Regions from separate parts of the Paenibacillus sp. OK060 genome, predicted to be linked through region 2. Evidence: riboswitches for the same ligand, from Rfam matches in the RefSeq annotation. Region 2 holds a riboswitch; the other holds the start of a gene.
What was found. Region 2 has a riboswitch for cobalamin ahead of metE (5-methyltetrahydropteroyltriglutamate--homocysteine S-methyltransferase). Riboswitches for the same ligand answer to the same signal wherever they lie in the genome.
Positions count from the first base shown of each region.

Region 1: it holds a riboswitch for cobalamin, as region 2 does, so the genes downstream of both, BLS14_RS18090 (ABC transporter substrate-binding protein) here and metE (5-methyltetrahydropteroyltriglutamate--homocysteine S-methyltransferase) in region 2, are expected to answer to the same signal.

Region 1 covers NZ_FNFR01000004.1:635,155-643,368, reverse strand. The annotation lists gene BLS14_RS18120 (cobyric acid synthase) at 1-361, opposite strand, end outside; gene cobS (adenosylcobinamide-GDP ribazoletransferase) at 434-1,324, opposite strand; gene cobU (bifunctional adenosylcobinamide kinase/adenosylcobinamide-phosphate guanylyltransferase) at 1,321-1,881, opposite strand; gene cobT (nicotinate-nucleotide--dimethylbenzimidazole phosphoribosyltransferase) at 1,878-3,008, opposite strand; gene BLS14_RS18100 (ABC transporter ATP-binding protein) at 3,056-3,877, opposite strand; gene BLS14_RS18095 (FecCD family ABC transporter permease) at 3,874-4,920, opposite strand; gene BLS14_RS18090 (ABC transporter substrate-binding protein) at 4,917-5,921, opposite strand; cobalamin riboswitch at 6,121-6,258, opposite strand; gene BLS14_RS18085 (histidine phosphatase family protein) at 6,425-7,072, opposite strand; gene cbiB (adenosylcobinamide-phosphate synthase CbiB) at 7,063-8,043, opposite strand; gene BLS14_RS18075 (adenosylcobinamide amidohydrolase) at 8,088-8,214, opposite strand, start outside.
Region 2 covers NZ_FNFR01000003.1:283,729-291,942, reverse strand. The annotation lists gene BLS14_RS13030 (glycoside hydrolase family 3 C-terminal domain-containing protein) at 1-529, shown strand, start outside; gene BLS14_RS13025 (methyl-accepting chemotaxis protein) at 656-1,495, opposite strand; gene metE (5-methyltetrahydropteroyltriglutamate--homocysteine S-methyltransferase) at 1,860-4,208, opposite strand; cobalamin riboswitch at 4,427-4,625, opposite strand; gene nrdG (anaerobic ribonucleoside-triphosphate reductase activating protein) at 4,882-5,391, opposite strand; gene BLS14_RS13010 (anaerobic ribonucleoside triphosphate reductase) at 5,388-7,349, opposite strand; gene BLS14_RS13005 (hybrid sensor histidine kinase/response regulator) at 7,724-8,214, shown strand, end outside.

The DNA.
Region 1 (8,214 bases), on a different contig from region 2:
TCGCGCGCAACCGATTCAGCGCATCCATGACCGTTTGTTTGGCTTGGGGCAGGAAATGCTGCCGGTAGTCCCACGCACTCATCTGTGTAAGAGGCACACCGTGCACGACAATCTGAGAATGCATATCCCGAATCGGCTTGATCAGGATTGGATTCATATCCGTTGTCGCTTCAATGCCGCATGCCTCGGCTTGTGCTCCTTGGGCTCTTCCGATTTCCTTGCCGTCTTCCGTGACGTAAGAATTCAGTGCCATGTTCTGTGATTTGAACGGAGCCGGCCTGAAGCCATCCTGCTTGAATATTCGGCATAAGGCCGTCGTAATTACACTTTTCCCCACATCCGATGCCGTCCCTTGCAGCATTACTACTGCTGCCTTTTGTTCGGACGTTTGTGCAGAAGTATCTTCCACGTTCCCTCACCACCACTCTCAGCGTTATATCAAAAAGAATCCCTGTAACAGACTAAGTACCGTTAGCAGTGCGGCCTCAAGCAGCTCATTCATGGCTCCATATGTGTCCCCTGTAAGTCCACCCAGCCTTTCGCTGATACGCCCGGCAACGAATTTGCCAATCACATAACCAGCCAATGGTACCACAATGATCGCTGCAACAGGATATAGCCACCATGGTAACGTCCCCAATCCATTCTCCGTCGCCAGTACCTGGAACATGGCTGTATCCGGCTGGAAGATCCATACCGCAGCCCATGTGATCACACCTGCCAGAATGGTTAGCCCAACCGCGGAGCTTCGTGCACGCTGGACTTCCCTCCGTTCCCCCAATCCCTTGAACAGGACAGCGAGTCCATCGTCCTTGCGGGCATTCGGCCAGGCCGCCATGGCATATACCATGAACCAACGGCTCCAGATCATCGGCAGGATGAGCAAAGCTCCATAGGCCCAGTTACCACGTGCGATAAAGTCAGCAATCAATGCTGCTTTCATCATCAACAGCAGGACACAGGCGATTACGCCCATGGCCCCCACACGACTGTCTTTCATAATCTCCAGCATTCGCTCACGGGTTCGATAACTGAGTAGCCCATCTGCCGTATCCATCCAGCCATCCAGATGAAGGCCTCCGGTTAGCCATACCCATAACGTCAAGGTTAACACCGCTGCCGGAAACGATGGAAGCAGTGCACCCGTCAGGGCTCCGCCCAGCCAGACGCATAATCCGATGACCGCACCAACCAGCGGGTAATACACTACACTCTCCCGCAATAATGGCGGGACGAAATCAAGCTGCATTTTCACCGGGAAACGGGACAGAAATTGAAAAGCGGCCGCAGCCGCATGTTTTTGTTCAAGATCGCCTTTACTCATAAACGATACTCCCTGCTTTTCAGCTCAATCGCAATGCCCACTGTCACCAGAAACACTTCGCGGCAAACCGCGGCAATCCGCTGATTGAGAATGCCCGCCAGATCCCGATATCTTCTGCCCAGCGCATACTCCGGCACAATACCGTCCCCTACTTCATTGGTGACAAGCACGAGCAGACCCGGATACGACTGGATGGCCGCTACCAGCGCATCCATATGATCGTACAGCACCTGCACTGGTTCATGTTCATGCGCTAACAGCACATTGCTGAGCCACAGTGTCAGACAATCTACCAGAACGGTCGGTGCAAACGTACCTGTATGGGACTCTCCCATTCGTGTAATTAACTCAGGCAATGCCAGCGGTTCCTCCACCGTATGCCATAGATATCCTGCTTCATCCCGCTGGCTCTGATGCAGGCGTATACGCTCGCGCATCTCGTCATCATAAGCTTGAGCCGTAGCGACATACCAAGCCTCAGAGGATCGCTGCATACAGAGACGCTCGGCAAACGAACTTTTGCCACTTCGCGCCCCGCCTGTCACGAGTACACTCATGAGGATACCTCTCCTTGTACAGAGGAATCAGCAGAAGCTGATGAAGACTCCGTAGGTTGAGTCTCGTTCGTGCCACCAGATACACCCGCACTTGCAAATGTCGCCATCTCGTTCAAAATGCGGCATGACGCATCAATCAGATGAAGACTAAGCACGCCTCCGGTACCTTCACCCAGTCGCATGTCCAGATCCAGCATGGGCTTCAGGCCCAGTTCACGCAGCAACGCTGCATGTCCACTTTCATGCGATGTGTGGGAAGCAATCATGTATTCTGCGCTGAGCGGAGCAAGATGACTCGCAATCAACGCGGCAGCGGTGGAGATAAATCCATCCACGACAACCGGGCATCCGTTTGCAGCAGCAGCAAGAATCACGCCTGTCAGTCCGGCAATCTCCAGTCCGCCCACTTTGCACAGTACATCGAGTGCATCGTCTGCATTCGGAGCATTCACGCTGAGGGCTTGGCTGACTACTGCGGCTTTGCGCTGCAAACCGATATCATCTACGCCTGTTCCCCGGCCAACCGCTGAAGCAGGTGCTGTTCCGGTTAATGCACACATCACCGCAGCGCTAGCAGTTGTATTCCCGATCCCCATCTCTCCGGTCACAAACAACTGCGTTCCCTTCGCAACCTCGGTGGAGACCACTTCAGCTCCTGCAAGAATGGCCTGAATCGCCTCGCCCCGGGTCATGGCAGCACCCTTCGCCATGTTGGCTGTTCCTTTACGGACTTTACGGGAGACCAGGTCTGGATGATCCAGATCCGCATTCACCCCGATATCCACACAGATCACATGAGCTCCAGCGTGGCGCGCAAGTACATTGACAGCCGCTCCCCCTGCTAGGAAATTCAGGACCATCTGCGGCGTTACCTCAGCAGGAAAAGCACTAATCCCTTCTTCAACCACCCCATGATCCGCAGCCATAACGATGACAGCTCTTCGATCAAAGCAAGGCCGAGCCTCACTGGTGATCCCCGCCAGACGAATAACTAGCTGTTCAAGCTTGCCCAGACTGCCGGGTGGCTTCGTCAATGCATCCACATGCGCGGAAGCTTCAGCCGCAACTGCCTCATGTGGACCCACGATCCGACCCATTAACTGTTCCAACACCTGTTCATTATTCATACAGCCAGCACTTCCTTTATCAAAATATGGGGTCTCCCCCGCCTCATTCATTTCTTCTCTCGTCTTAGCAAAAGCTGTGGCAATCCATTGTCGGGATGATTCACCATGGCCGGGCTCACCCGGAAGATCTCCCGAATGTTCTCTTCCGTCATCAACGAATGGGGTGTGCCACTGCCTACACAAGTCCCGTCACGTAGCGCCAGAATATGATCGCAAAATTGCGCGGCCAGATTCAGATCATGCAGCACTGCCACAATCGTAATATGATTTTTTTGACGCCACGCTGATAATAACTCCATGAATTGCAATTGATATTTGATATCGAGAAAGGTGGTTGGCTCGTCCAGCAATAATAGTCTGGGTTCCTGAGCCATGACTTTGGCAAGCGCAACCCGCTGCCGTTGCCCGCCACTCAGTGCATCCAAAGGTCGTTCGGCCATGTCACTCAGACCCAACTCCTCTAACACCTTATCAACTACTGCTGCTCCATCCGACGATTCTTTGCCAAGCCAGTTCTGATAAGGGTAACGTCCCATCTCGACAACATCTCTTACGGGATAAGAGATGACCGGCAGACCATCCTGCTGCAAGACCGCAATCATACGTGACAAATCTTTACGGGTGTATGAGGAAATATCGCGTCCATCAATCTGTATGCTGCCTGCGTTCGGCTGTTCGGTTCCGGCAAGTAGCTGAATCAGGGTCGATTTTCCACTGCCGTTTGGACCAACAACGCCCCACCATTCACCCTCTTTGACTTTCCAGTCCACTGCATGCAGAGCCCGATGGTTACCATACATTTTACCAGCTTCCGTGACCTCTATCATCGGCCGGCTCTCGGTAAGGTCTGTTTTCATGAATGTGCTCATGGCATCATCCCCTTCCGCAGCTTTTTGTTCCGGTGTAGCAGATACGCGAAGAATGGCGCTCCAACGAAAGCCGTAACCACACCCAGCGGAATTTCGGTTGGGGCCAGCAATGAGCGTGCAATCGTATCTGCCCAGACCATGAAGATGGCTCCCCCAATCGCGGACAAAGGCACCAGCAATCGATAATCAGGTCCGACGATGAGCCGAAGAATATGCGGAATGACCAATCCGACGAAGCCAATCACGCCGGATACGGAGACAGCGCCTGCCGTAAGCAGCGTACCCACAGCTAACACCGACAGTTTCAATCCATCCACCTTAACCCCGATATGAGCAGCCTGTCGTTCCCCCAAGGCAAGCACATTCAACGAACGCGCACGGCTCCAGAGGAAAATCAGCCCCAGCACAAAATACGGGAAAAGGATGGCCGTATACGACCACCCACGCAGTGCCAGACTTCCCATCGTCCAGTATATAATTTCATTGATTGTCTGCTTCGACATGGTCGACAGGAAGGAGACTACGGCTCCCAGGAAACTTTGCATGACCACGCCAGCCAGAATGAGGCTGTGTGTCGGTATTTTGCGTCCCTCACGAGCGAGGGCCAGCACAAACCACAATGTAACTACTCCCGTCAGAAACGCGACCAGTGGCAGAGTCCAGATCCCAATCAGTGCATACTGCAATCCGAAAAAAATCAGAAAAGCCGCACCTACCGATGCACCGGACGATACGCCCAGGGTAAACGGATCAGCCAGAGGGTTACGAAGAACCCCCTGGAATCCAGTTCCGGCAATCGCCAGCGATGCACCTACAAGCACGGCAAGCAGTACACGTGGGAATCTGACCTTCCATATAATCTGTTCTGCTGCTGTATTCCAGTCAGGAACAATCCAGTCGCCCAGCCAGGGGATGCGATGAAGCAAGATGCCCGCAATGTCCCGGACAGGCAGGGCAACCGAACCGATGCCCGTGCAGATGAGCACGGTTAACACAAGCAGCACAATTCCGGCCGTTCCGTACACTGCCAGCTTTTTACTCATTTGAACAGATCAGGGTAGATCGCTTTGGCTACTTCTTTCAGACCTTGGGTTACCCGTGGTCCCGGACGGCTCAACAGGTTGGCATCCAGACCGATGACTGCATCGTTTTTCACAGCCGTGATTTGATCCCATCCGCTGCGTGCTTTGATGATTTGATCCAATGTTTTGGAATTTTCATCAATGACATCGTTCGCATATAGAATGACGTCCGGGTTAGAAGCAATAATGTTCTCTTCATTAATCTGATTCCAGCCAGTCAAGTCGGAAGCTACGTTGTTTCCTCCGGCAAGTGTGATCAATTCATCCATGAATTCGCCTTTACCCACAGTCCAGCCTGGAGAGAATTCAACGTATACTTTTTTCTTTTCTTCTGGTTTAACTGCCTTCACAGCTTCAGTTACATCAGCCACATCTTTTTTCATCTGGGTGATGATCTCCTGTGCTTTTTCCTGATGATCCGTGATTTTACCAAAAGTTTCAATGTTATTCATCACATCATCCACTGATTTAGGATCTGTTTTGAAAATGGTAATGCCCAGATCGCGCAGTTTCTTCACCGACTCTTTGCTCATCGAGATACCTGTAAATACGATGTCAGCTTCAGCTGCAATGATCGACTCTTCATTAGGCTTTGTTATGCCGCCCATTTTTGGTTTCTTTGTTGCTGCTTCCGGATAATCGTCATAGTCGGATACCCCTACGATCTGCTCGTCCAATCCGAGTGCGAACAGGGATTCCGTTTCAGCCGGAGATACGGATACGATTTTGGCTGGTGCTTTGTCAAAGGTAAATGATTCACCCGTAGCATCTGTAACCGTGAGTGGATATTGTGTTTTGAGATCTGTTTTCGCCTGTTCCTGGGATTGCTCCTGTGCAGGTTGCGAGGTTCCTGTACCCTCGTTCGTTGTTGTTGTACCACATCCGGCCAACGTCAGTGCCAGCATCGCTGCGCTCAGCAGTGACGCTACGCCTTTCCATGTCTTGAAATTCATTGTGTTCATTCTCCCCTTCTCTATCCATTCTAGTGAGTAGTGCTCCTGTCCCAATTCCGCTTGAATTTGTGTTCCGAAAAAATAAAATCCCTAATCCTTGGGTCAGGATCAGGGATGACGTCTCGCATGTGGCGATCTGCGCATGATCAGCTTGGCGCTGTATATGCACAGAGAACTGCCCGAAACGCTGTCCTTTCCTCGAAGGAACACCGGTTTATACGTCCAGGGCAGGTAACCTGACTTACAGGAATTCATCCTGATTTACAGTGGCGGGACCGTGCCGGATTTACACCGGCTTCCCTATTTCACCCGTTTGCCGTTCATCGCCTTATATAAAAGCATGAAACATTACTGCATGCACTCGGGACCCATGGTCGCTAATATTGTTTAACCATTCAAGTGAGCATCCTGCATCGTTGGCAGGGCTTGTTGAGCCTCCATCCGATGATGCACTTGCTAAGTCACACTTCTGTTGTGATTATAGGTTATATTGTACATCCTTACAACCCGATTTACGGAAAAGTCAATCTGGTTCCAACCCAGCTATCCCCATCGCCAGCCAGCCGGATCTTTATCGCTTGTCCTGGTACTACCTGCGTATCCCAGAAATCTTGATTCGGAATGAGACGTGACACAATATAACGAATAACACCGCCATGCGTAATCACGGCTACTTTTGGCACGTTTATGCTGCGAGAGTGCAGTATTGGTGAAAAGGACATCAGACACTCTTCCATAAATGAATCAATCCGCGCTGCAAATGCTGTCCAAGGCTCGCCACTCGGTGGCGTTACCTCATGCGGCGCATCGATCCAGTCTCGGTACTGCGAATTGTCCTTGAGCTGATCGTAGGTCAACCCCTCCCACTGACCAAAGTCGATCTCCCTCAATCGGGCATCAAGCTTGGCCTGTCCCATTTGGGACGATGCAATGTGTGAAAGTGTCTGCTGACAACGCAGCATATCACTGCAATACAAGGCGTCGCATGTGATATCGCTACACTGCTCACGCAGCGAAGATAGCTCCTGCTTTGCCTCAGGCAACAGTCCGATGTCAGTATGCCCAAGATACCTTTTTTCCAAGTTCCACGCCGTTGTACCATGACGTATCAAAATAATCTCACGGCTTTGCATGCCACCATGTCCAGCTTCTATCTCCATAACAGTGCACCTCCAGCAGACCATATCCCGAAGGTGACCAACCAACATAATAAAACAAAAGAACCTGCCGACCAGAACATAAGCCGTGTTGTTCGTACAATATCTTCTGCTTCCATCCGTCTTGTAGGCTCGCCCATATATGCGCGAAATGAAGCAACGCCGTGATATACGTTATGTCCACCAAGTCTTATGCCCAGCGCTCCGGCCACCGCCGACTCGGGAAAACCGCTATTTGGGCTTGGGTGCAGTCGTGCATCCCGGGACACCATGTGTGCTGCCCCTCTGGCATCCAGCTTCATGAACCAAGCTCCTATAATTAACAGCAAGGCGGTAAGCCGCGCGGGAATCCAGTTGGCCCAATCATCTAGACGGGCAGACGCCCAACCGAGATGCAGATATTTTTCATTTTTATAACCTACCATCGAATCCAGTGTATTCACCGCTCGATAGGCCATGGCAAGTGGTGCACCACCAATCAGGGCATAGAACAGTGGAGAGACGATGGCATCCACGATATTCTCCGCCACAGTCTCTACCGTCCCACGCACAACCTCCGGTTCATCCAGATGAGCCGTATCACGTCCTACAATCATACCCAGTGAACGTCTCGCCGCAGGCCAATCTTGTTGACTCAGATGGCGGTAAACTTCCATACCTGCATCCTTCAAACCTTTCGAGGCAATGGTGGTTGCGATTAACACCACTTCTGCCACAACCGCAACAGCGGGATGAATAAGACCCAGCACATAGATCAATCCCCAAGTCAGTGCAAAAGAACCGCCTGCAATCAAAAGGGGAAATAATACGCCCGCTCTTTTGAGAGCCTGGTTCGAGTCCACCCGCGATCTTATCGCCCGCTCCAGTGCAGAGATGGCCTTTCCCATGCCAATCACCGGATGAGGAATCCAGCGTGGATCTCCGATGCAGCGATCCAATATGTATGCTCCTACAATAATCCAGGCTCCAGCCATTCCCGTCCAGATCGGCCAAGAAGCCCATTGAATCAGCAGAGATGTCATTGCTTGTTATTCCTCTCTTTCCACTCCTGCGCGGCTTGCAGGCTTTCCGTTATCGTGTCATACACCAGCCTGCCGATCGCTGCACCCATGACCGTAGCCGTCCCGGCGTAACTTATGAGCGGT
Region 2 (8,214 bases):
CAGCTTCACACTGCCAGTTCAGGAACTGGCGATCTGGGATGTAACCCGTGATCGCTATGTGGTCGAAAGCGGTACCTACTCCATTATGGTGGGCAAATCTTCTGCTGATGTTCAGCTTGTTGCTGACCTGACGGTACAAGGGGAGACTATTCCTTCACGTAATCTGGGTGTGGCTACACGTGCCGAGAATTACGATGCATACTTCGGTGTGGATCTGGATGAGAGTAAGGAAGGCGGAACTTCTGTCCGTGTGACTGGTGAACAAGGCTGGATTGCCTTCAAGGATGCAGATCTGGGCAGCAATGCAGCAGCGCTTGAAGCTCGTGTATCATCAGAGCAGGTAGATGCGGTATTGGAAATTCGACTGGGCGCACCTGACGGTACACTGGCAGGACGCGTGGAGCTGGCACAGGGTAAGGCACAGCAGTGGTCCACGGTTAAGGCAGACCTGAAAGGTGTATCAGGTCAACAGGATGTATACCTCGTGTTGTCCGCAGGAGTACGTGTCAGCCATTTCGAGATTCATTAAGTCGGATAGAATAACATTAGTAAGATGACCAAGATGGAATGATAGTAAATGAAAAATCCTCCGAAGAGATTCGGAGGATTTTGTTTGTGCATTTGGTTGAGTGGGTTAGGAGTTTCTTTTTCCTTTTTACTTTCCGTCAAATGTAATCAGTTTGTGCACAAATTGTTTCAATTGTTGGTTCGTTGCATTCAACTGCTCAATCGTGCTCATAAAATTGTTAACTAGTTCCGCTTGCTCCTGAGAACTCGCGGTAATCTCCCCAAGTTCATTCTCCATCCCCTGAATGGATTGGCGGACGGAGAGGAGGGACTCTTCAATACGCGTGGTCGCTTCCTTTGTATCTACGGACAGCTTGCGGATTTCCTTGGCGACAACGCCAAATCCTGCACCTGCTTCACCGACACGAGCAGCTTCGATGGCGGCATTCAGGCCGAGCAGATTCGTTTGCTCCGAGATTTCACGGATGAAGCTGGCGACCTGAGTCACGTTGCCTGATTTCTGTACAGCTTGTTTGGAGTTGTTGCGAATTTCTTCGGTGGTGGCGCTCAGCTCCTCCGAATGTGCAGCTACGTGCTGAACGCTGTCAATCAACTGGTTGGTCAGGTTTTCGGTAGCATTCATGAGCTGCTGCAGCTGATCCTGATCATCCATACTATAGAGCAGGTTGAATATAGCGATGACCTCGCCTTGTTCATTTTTGATCGGAAGGTAGGCGACATCAAACGGCACTCCAAATAACTCCTTCGGGTAATGATCAAATTGTTTGTCCGTACCGCCTTTCAGATCGGCAAAATCACGATTAGACTCGAGCAGTGGATCACCTGCTTTGAACTCCAGTTGTTTTAACGACTCTCCTGCGGAAAAATACAGGAATTTCTCCCGGTCAATAATGGAAAGGGTTACATCTTGGCGAATCGTATCCCGAAAAAAGGGCATACATGCGATTAGTGATTGAATCATATCCATTGGAAAGGTCCATCTCCTCAATTTTCTGATCTGATAAACGATTGTTTTAAATTGTTATTTAATAACTGCCTATATCATATATCGTCATGCAATAAGGAATAAAATAGAGAGAAATGATAATATATGATCCTTTAGAAGAGTTAGCTGCAGTTTCAAATACTTTTAGCTTCTGCATGGTTGTTCCGGGTGTACCGGACGGTAACTGGCAGGACACGTTGAACTGGCGCAGGAGTACGTGTCAGCCATTTCGAGATTCGTTAAGTCGGATAAAAAAGACATTGCCAGATAAACAAATAGAATGATAGTAAATGACAAAAGCCTCCGAAGGAATTCGGAGGCTTTTATTTGCATTCTCAAGCTTTGTTTAGATTGAGGAATCAGCGGTTACCCGTTCTCTTGCTGTACGAGCAGCATCCACCATGATGCTCAATGCATCTACGACTTCCGCTTTACCACGTGTTTTCAGTCCGCAGTCAGGGTTTACCCAGAACAGATCTGCTGGCAGCACTTGAAGTGCACGCTCAATCATATTCAACATCTCGTCCTTGCCTGGAACACGCGGACTGTGGATATCGTATACACCGAGTCCGATGCCTTTGTCATACGTATTCTGCTCGAAGCTGCCTACCAGTTCCCCATGGCTACGGGATGTTTCGATCGAGATCACATCTGCATCCAGGTCGCTGATGGCTTCAATAATATCATCGAACTCGCAGTAGCACATATGGGTATGCACCTGCGTTGTTGGTTTTACGGTAGCAGTAGCTAAACGGAAGGATTCCACGGCCCATTGCAGGTACTCATCCCACTTGCTCCGTTTGAGCGGAAGTCCTTCACGCAGAGCTGGCTCATCGACCTGAATCATCTCAATGCCTGCTTGCTCGAGCGCTTCAACCTCGTCGCGAATGGCGCGAGCAATTTGGTAGGATACTTCACTGCGTGGAATATCCGAGCGGACAAAGGACCAGTTCAGGATCGTTACCGGACCTGTGAGCATGCCTTTCACCGGTTTGCTGGTCAGTGTCTGGGCATAGGCCGTTTCTTTCACCGTCATCGGTTCATTGAACAGTACATCTCCGTAGATTACAGGTGGCTTCACGCAGCGTGAGCCGTAGGACTGTACCCAGCCATTTTTGGTGAAGGCGAATCCGGTCAGCTTCTCACCGAAAAACTCAACCATATCGGTACGTTCGAACTCACCGTGTACCAGCACATCCAGACCAATTTCCTCCTGGATAGTAATCCATTCTTGGATCTGTTCACGTACATAGGCATCATATTGCTCCGCATTCCATTCCCCTTTACGGAAGAGTGCACGTGCTTTGCGCACGTCTGCCGTTTGCGGGAAGCTGCCAATGGTTGTTGTTGGCAGCAGCGGGAGCGACCATTTTTGCTGCTGCAATTCGCGTCGCTCATGGAATGACGCGTTGCGAAGCAGCTGCTCATCAGCATGCACCCCTGCAGGCGCACCACTCAGGCGTGTCCGTGATTCGGACTCGCTCAGCAGGCGCACCGCTTCGGTGCTTGCCTGGGCGCGGCGGCTGGCTTCAGCCAAAGCCGCTGCTTGGTCCGCCTGCTTTGCACCGCCGGACAACAACGTGCCGAGCGTCGCTATTTCCTCCAGCTTCTCGTCGGCAAAGGCCAGGGCATTGCGCAGTACCGGATCAAGCGCGCTCTCCTGAGCGGCAGTAACCGGTACATGCAACAGGCTGCAGGAAGGCTGAATGATCAGCTTGCCTTCGGCTGCGAATTCAGCCACCTGCTCCAGCAGCTTCGCCGTCTCTGCGAGATCGGCACGCCAGATGTTGCGCCCGTCGATGACACCGGCGCCCAACCATTTATCCTGCGGGAAGCCATGCTCCCGCAGGCTGGCGAGGTTGCCTTCATAGCCGTGGACCAAGTCCAGGCCGATTCCGGCAACAGGCAGTGCTGTCACGACCGGATAAGCTTCCACCGATTCGAAGTACGTTTGAAGCAGCAGCTTCAATTCCGGTGCAGCTTGTGCTAAGGCAGCATACACCTGTTGCAGCAAGGCTTCATCTTCGGAAGAGACAGCCAGCGTCAGAGCAGGCTCGTCGATCTGTACCCACTGTACGCCTTCTGCTTGAAGCTCAGACAGAAGCTGGGCGTATACGGGAACGAGGCGTGTGACGATCTCTGCGAAGCGTTCCGCGTCATAGCCTTTGGCGAAACGTACATACGAGTACGGACCGACTACGACCGGTTTACCTTCCAGCCCAAGCTCTTGCTTCGCTTCGCGATAGGCGGCAAGGGGTTTATTTTCAAGCAATGCAAATGCAGTATCATTATTAATCTCAGGAACGATGTAGTGATAGTTGGTGTTCAGCCACTTGGTCATCTCACAGGCTGTTGCCTGATCATTACCCCGGGCCATGGCGTAATAAGTAGAAACGGATACCGGTCCGCCTGCATGGTTAAAGCGCTCAGGAACGACGCCAAACATCGCCGATACGTCAAGAATATGATCATAGTAGGAGAAGTCGCCCACAGGAATCAGATCGAGCTGCTGTGCCTGCTGTTTCTTCAGATCCTGCAACCGAAGTGTGGTCAGCTCCTGATGAAGCGTAGATTCATCGATTCGGCCAGCCCAGAAGGACTCCAGTGCTTTTTTCCATTCGCGTCCCGCACCGATACGGGGGTAACCAAGGTTGCCTGTCAGTACTTGTGGCTGTTGTTGCTGTGATTGCGACATGTAAAATTCCTCCTCATTTATAATAGGTAACTCATCAAGTTGAAGCTATTGTGGTGTGTTTCTTTTGAAAGCATCAAAAAAAGGCATTCCTTCCGATTCCATACCCCGAGAAACAGGCATCATGAATGACGACTGTGCACAAAGATAGAATGGGAAAGAACACCTGCTATAAGTAGTTGTAGCGGTTGCTCTAACACCTTCCTATCTTCCGTAGGTCATGCGATGCTGTCGAAACAGGCAGGTCTCCTGGCTTGCGGATCATGGTCATATGCATTCCTTCCCGGTGGTTACACCAGTGGATTATATGCACAGACTCCCCGTATACAGTGGCGGGACCGCGACGGATTTACACCGTGCTTCCCTTTTAAGCCTGAACACGCATGTAGCGCGGTAGGCACCTGTTTCCGTGTGCAGAAATGTGCGTACACATCTCTGGCTATGAAATTGGCGACCAAGCATAGATGATAGATTGTATCATGATGCAATCGTCGTATACTTGCTCTTATGCTACCAATCATAGACGATAACCTAAGGGCTTGCAACATATATCATTAATCCGATCGGAAATAAAATATTGCTCTATGAATCCTAGATATATTGGCAGATTTGACTCCTTAAAATGAACCATATCATCGCCCACGCTGTGCTTGATCCCCCTCAAATAAAAAAATCGTTACCATGCATCTAACTGCATGGTAACGATTGTCCGGCCTGCCATTGTTGCACCCACATTAACGATGCGCTGATTACGACTGCCACGAAAAGGAAGAGACACATCACGTTCAGCTGCGATATAAGGCCCATCGATAATGACGTCGCATAGCTGGGATAACTCCGCCCGTGACGGGTCTGTAATCAATTCCTCATACACAAACCCCGTGTATGCCCATACAGTCAGATCAGGTCGTGCAGCCCGAAGCTGCCGAACCCAGGAGGCGCATTCTGCCGCAGAGAAAAAAGGATCACCTCCGCATAACGTTACCCCTTCCAGCAAGGGATGAGAGGTTACCTCATGCAAAATCTGCTGCTGCCGCTCCTCCGTAAATGGTTCGCCTGCACGGAAGTTCCATGAGCCGGGGCTAAAGCAGCCCGGACAGGCATGACGGCATCCGCTGATGAACAACACGGCACGCAGGCCAGGCCCCTCATTCACCGATTCCGGAATGTAACCATACAGATTCACCGATGTTTCACCCGGTCTCTCACTTCGGCCTGCTTCGCCCCATTGAAGCGCACTTTATAGTCACCGGTCAGATATCCCGTCACCCGGCGCAGCCGCTGGAAATGCACGTGGGTTTCATGAGCCTCACATCCGGGACATACATCTCCAATAACGCCCTCATAGCCACAGGACGGACAGCGGTCAATCGGATGATTAATGGAGAAATACCCGATGTCCTGGGCCAGCGCGTATTGAACGATTCGTTGGAAAGCGGCTGTATTGGCCCTTACGTTCCCGTCGAGTTCGACATAAGAGATCGCTCCGGCATTACATAGTGAGTGGAAGGGAGCTTCCAATTCAATCTTGCGATAGGCAGGAAGGGAATGATAGACCGGAATGTGAAATGAATTGGTGTAGTATTCCCGGTCATTGACCCCCGCGATGCTGCCGTATCGCTCACGATCAATCTTGGTGAATTTGCCGGACAGTCCCTCGGCGGGCGTAGCGAACAAGGTGATATTCAGGTTATGCTGCTCACTCATCCGGTCACAGAATTCTCTCATCGTACGAATGATATTCAAGGCTTCTCGATGTACATGGAGGTCTTGTCCATGGTGACGGCCATATAGAGCGGTCATACATTCAGCAAGTCCGATAAAACCAAGGGATAACGTACCATGTTTCAACAGATCGGCGACCGGTTCATTCGGAGCCAATTGTTCACCGCCTTCCCATACTCCTTCCCGCATCATGAAGTCCGATGCTTTGGCAGGCTGGTTCATCTGAATTCGATACCGGTGCAGCAGTCCATCCGTAGCATTGTGCATGACCGATTCCAGCGCCGTATAGAAGCCAGCCCGGTCAGCGATGGCTCTTGCTCCCTGGCAGATCCCATATCGAATGCCGAGCTTGACCAGATTGATGGTGTTAAAGGACAGATTGCCTTTGCCGCTCTGACGATTGCGTCCGAAGCGATCAGCCAGTGTGCGTGTCCGGCATCCCATCGTCGCAATGATCGTATCGGGATCTTCCGGTTGATAATAGGGAAGGTTGAAGGAAGCATCCACATTGACAAAATTCGGATACATGCGCCGTGAGGAGCAGGTCACAGCAAGCCGGAACAAGTCGTAATTCGGATCTCCCTCAGATTGATTAATTCCTTGCTTGCACTGGAAAATATGTTGTGGGAACACGGGCGTTTCTCCGTTACCCAGTCCCCGAATGGTCGCTTCCAGCAACGACCGGGACACGAGCCGACCTTCGGCTGAAGTGCACAGCCCGTAGTTCAGCGAAGTGAACGGAATCTGTCCCCCAGCACGACTGCTCATGGTGTTCAGATTATGGATCAGAGATTCGGCAGCCTGTTCGGTCTCCAGTTCCGTTTCTTCACAGGCAAAGGCGAAGGCTCGAGGACACTTCTCCTTTGCTTCATCGCTATCCAGATGCAGTTGCTCATCCTCAATTGGGGCAATCTCCCCAAACAGCCGTTGCCCCTTCCGATAATGCTTACGGAACGAACGCTTCACATAAGGTGCGAGATCCCAGTCGATTTTATTGGCGGATACACCGCCGTACTGGCTGTTTTGCTGGGATTGAAAAATAATGGCCACCAGTGCCATGGCAGACATGATTGTCTGTGGTGTACGAACCGAACCGTTGCCGGTATTGAATCCGGAGGCCAGCAGTCGGTCAAACGGAATAAAGATACAGTTGGTCGTCCCAAGGGCATACTGATCCAGATCGTGTACATACAGATCGCCGTTCTCCACAGCTAGAGCGAGCTCCTTAGGCAGCACATGACGCAGAGCATGCCACTTGGCGGTCTCCGAACCGAGCCTGCTCATCTTGCCGCTGAACGAGTCTCCGTTCAGATTGGCATTCTCCCTCAGCGTATCGGCATCTTCAGCACCAATAATTCGTCTTCCTAGGTCAGATAGAAGATCAGATGCCGGTGGAGAGGCATACTCAAGCATGTTCATATCAGTTCCTCCTAAATAATGAAATTGAAATTGTATAGGGATAATGTCCATTCATTGAACACTACATGTAGAGTTTCTTTATCCATTTATAAACTATATATTGTTATTTAGGTGTGATAATGATCACATGGGAGAGGCTGATCGACTGTCATGATTTATAGCCCTGAATGATAATTGTTTTCAAAGCTGGAGGGTAAGCGTATAATTTCTATTTACCGTGCAAGTTCAGTTGACGATGCTTGAAAAAAGGATAGAAAACTTCATATATGAATAGTTTGTGACAGCTGTTTTGGAACATTTGATCCCTCGTTAATCGATTGAATCATACTGTGGGATACGGATTTGAAGTGCAGCTAAAACAAGAGGGGTGAATCATGGGAACGTTAGGCATTACAAGGGGCTTCTATGAAAATATACAGGAAGCCGCATCCCATATTGTAGATGTATTAAGCGGTATATTAAAGGTGAACACCATTTTCGTTGCCACGAATGATGGCGTGACGAATGTTATTATGGAAGCTTTTAACCGCGAGGAAGAGTTGATCGCCAAAGGTAGTGAACTTCCATTTGAAGCGTCATATTGCAGCTTGGTCTTAAGAGATAAGGGCAGCAGTCTGATCATCACGGATACATGTGAACATCCCCTTACGAAATCAATGGACGTAACAAGCGGACTGGGCAATCGTTTCTTTGTGGGGATTCCCATTATGCGGAGATCCGGGGAAACGTTCGGCACGATCTGTCTGATGGATGACCCTGATTATGTGATCAGTGAAACGGATATGAAAACACTGCAAGCCATGGCCGTTTTTCTCGGATATGTTGTGGATCTGGAAGATACGCTGCAAGTTCAGGAACAGAAGCT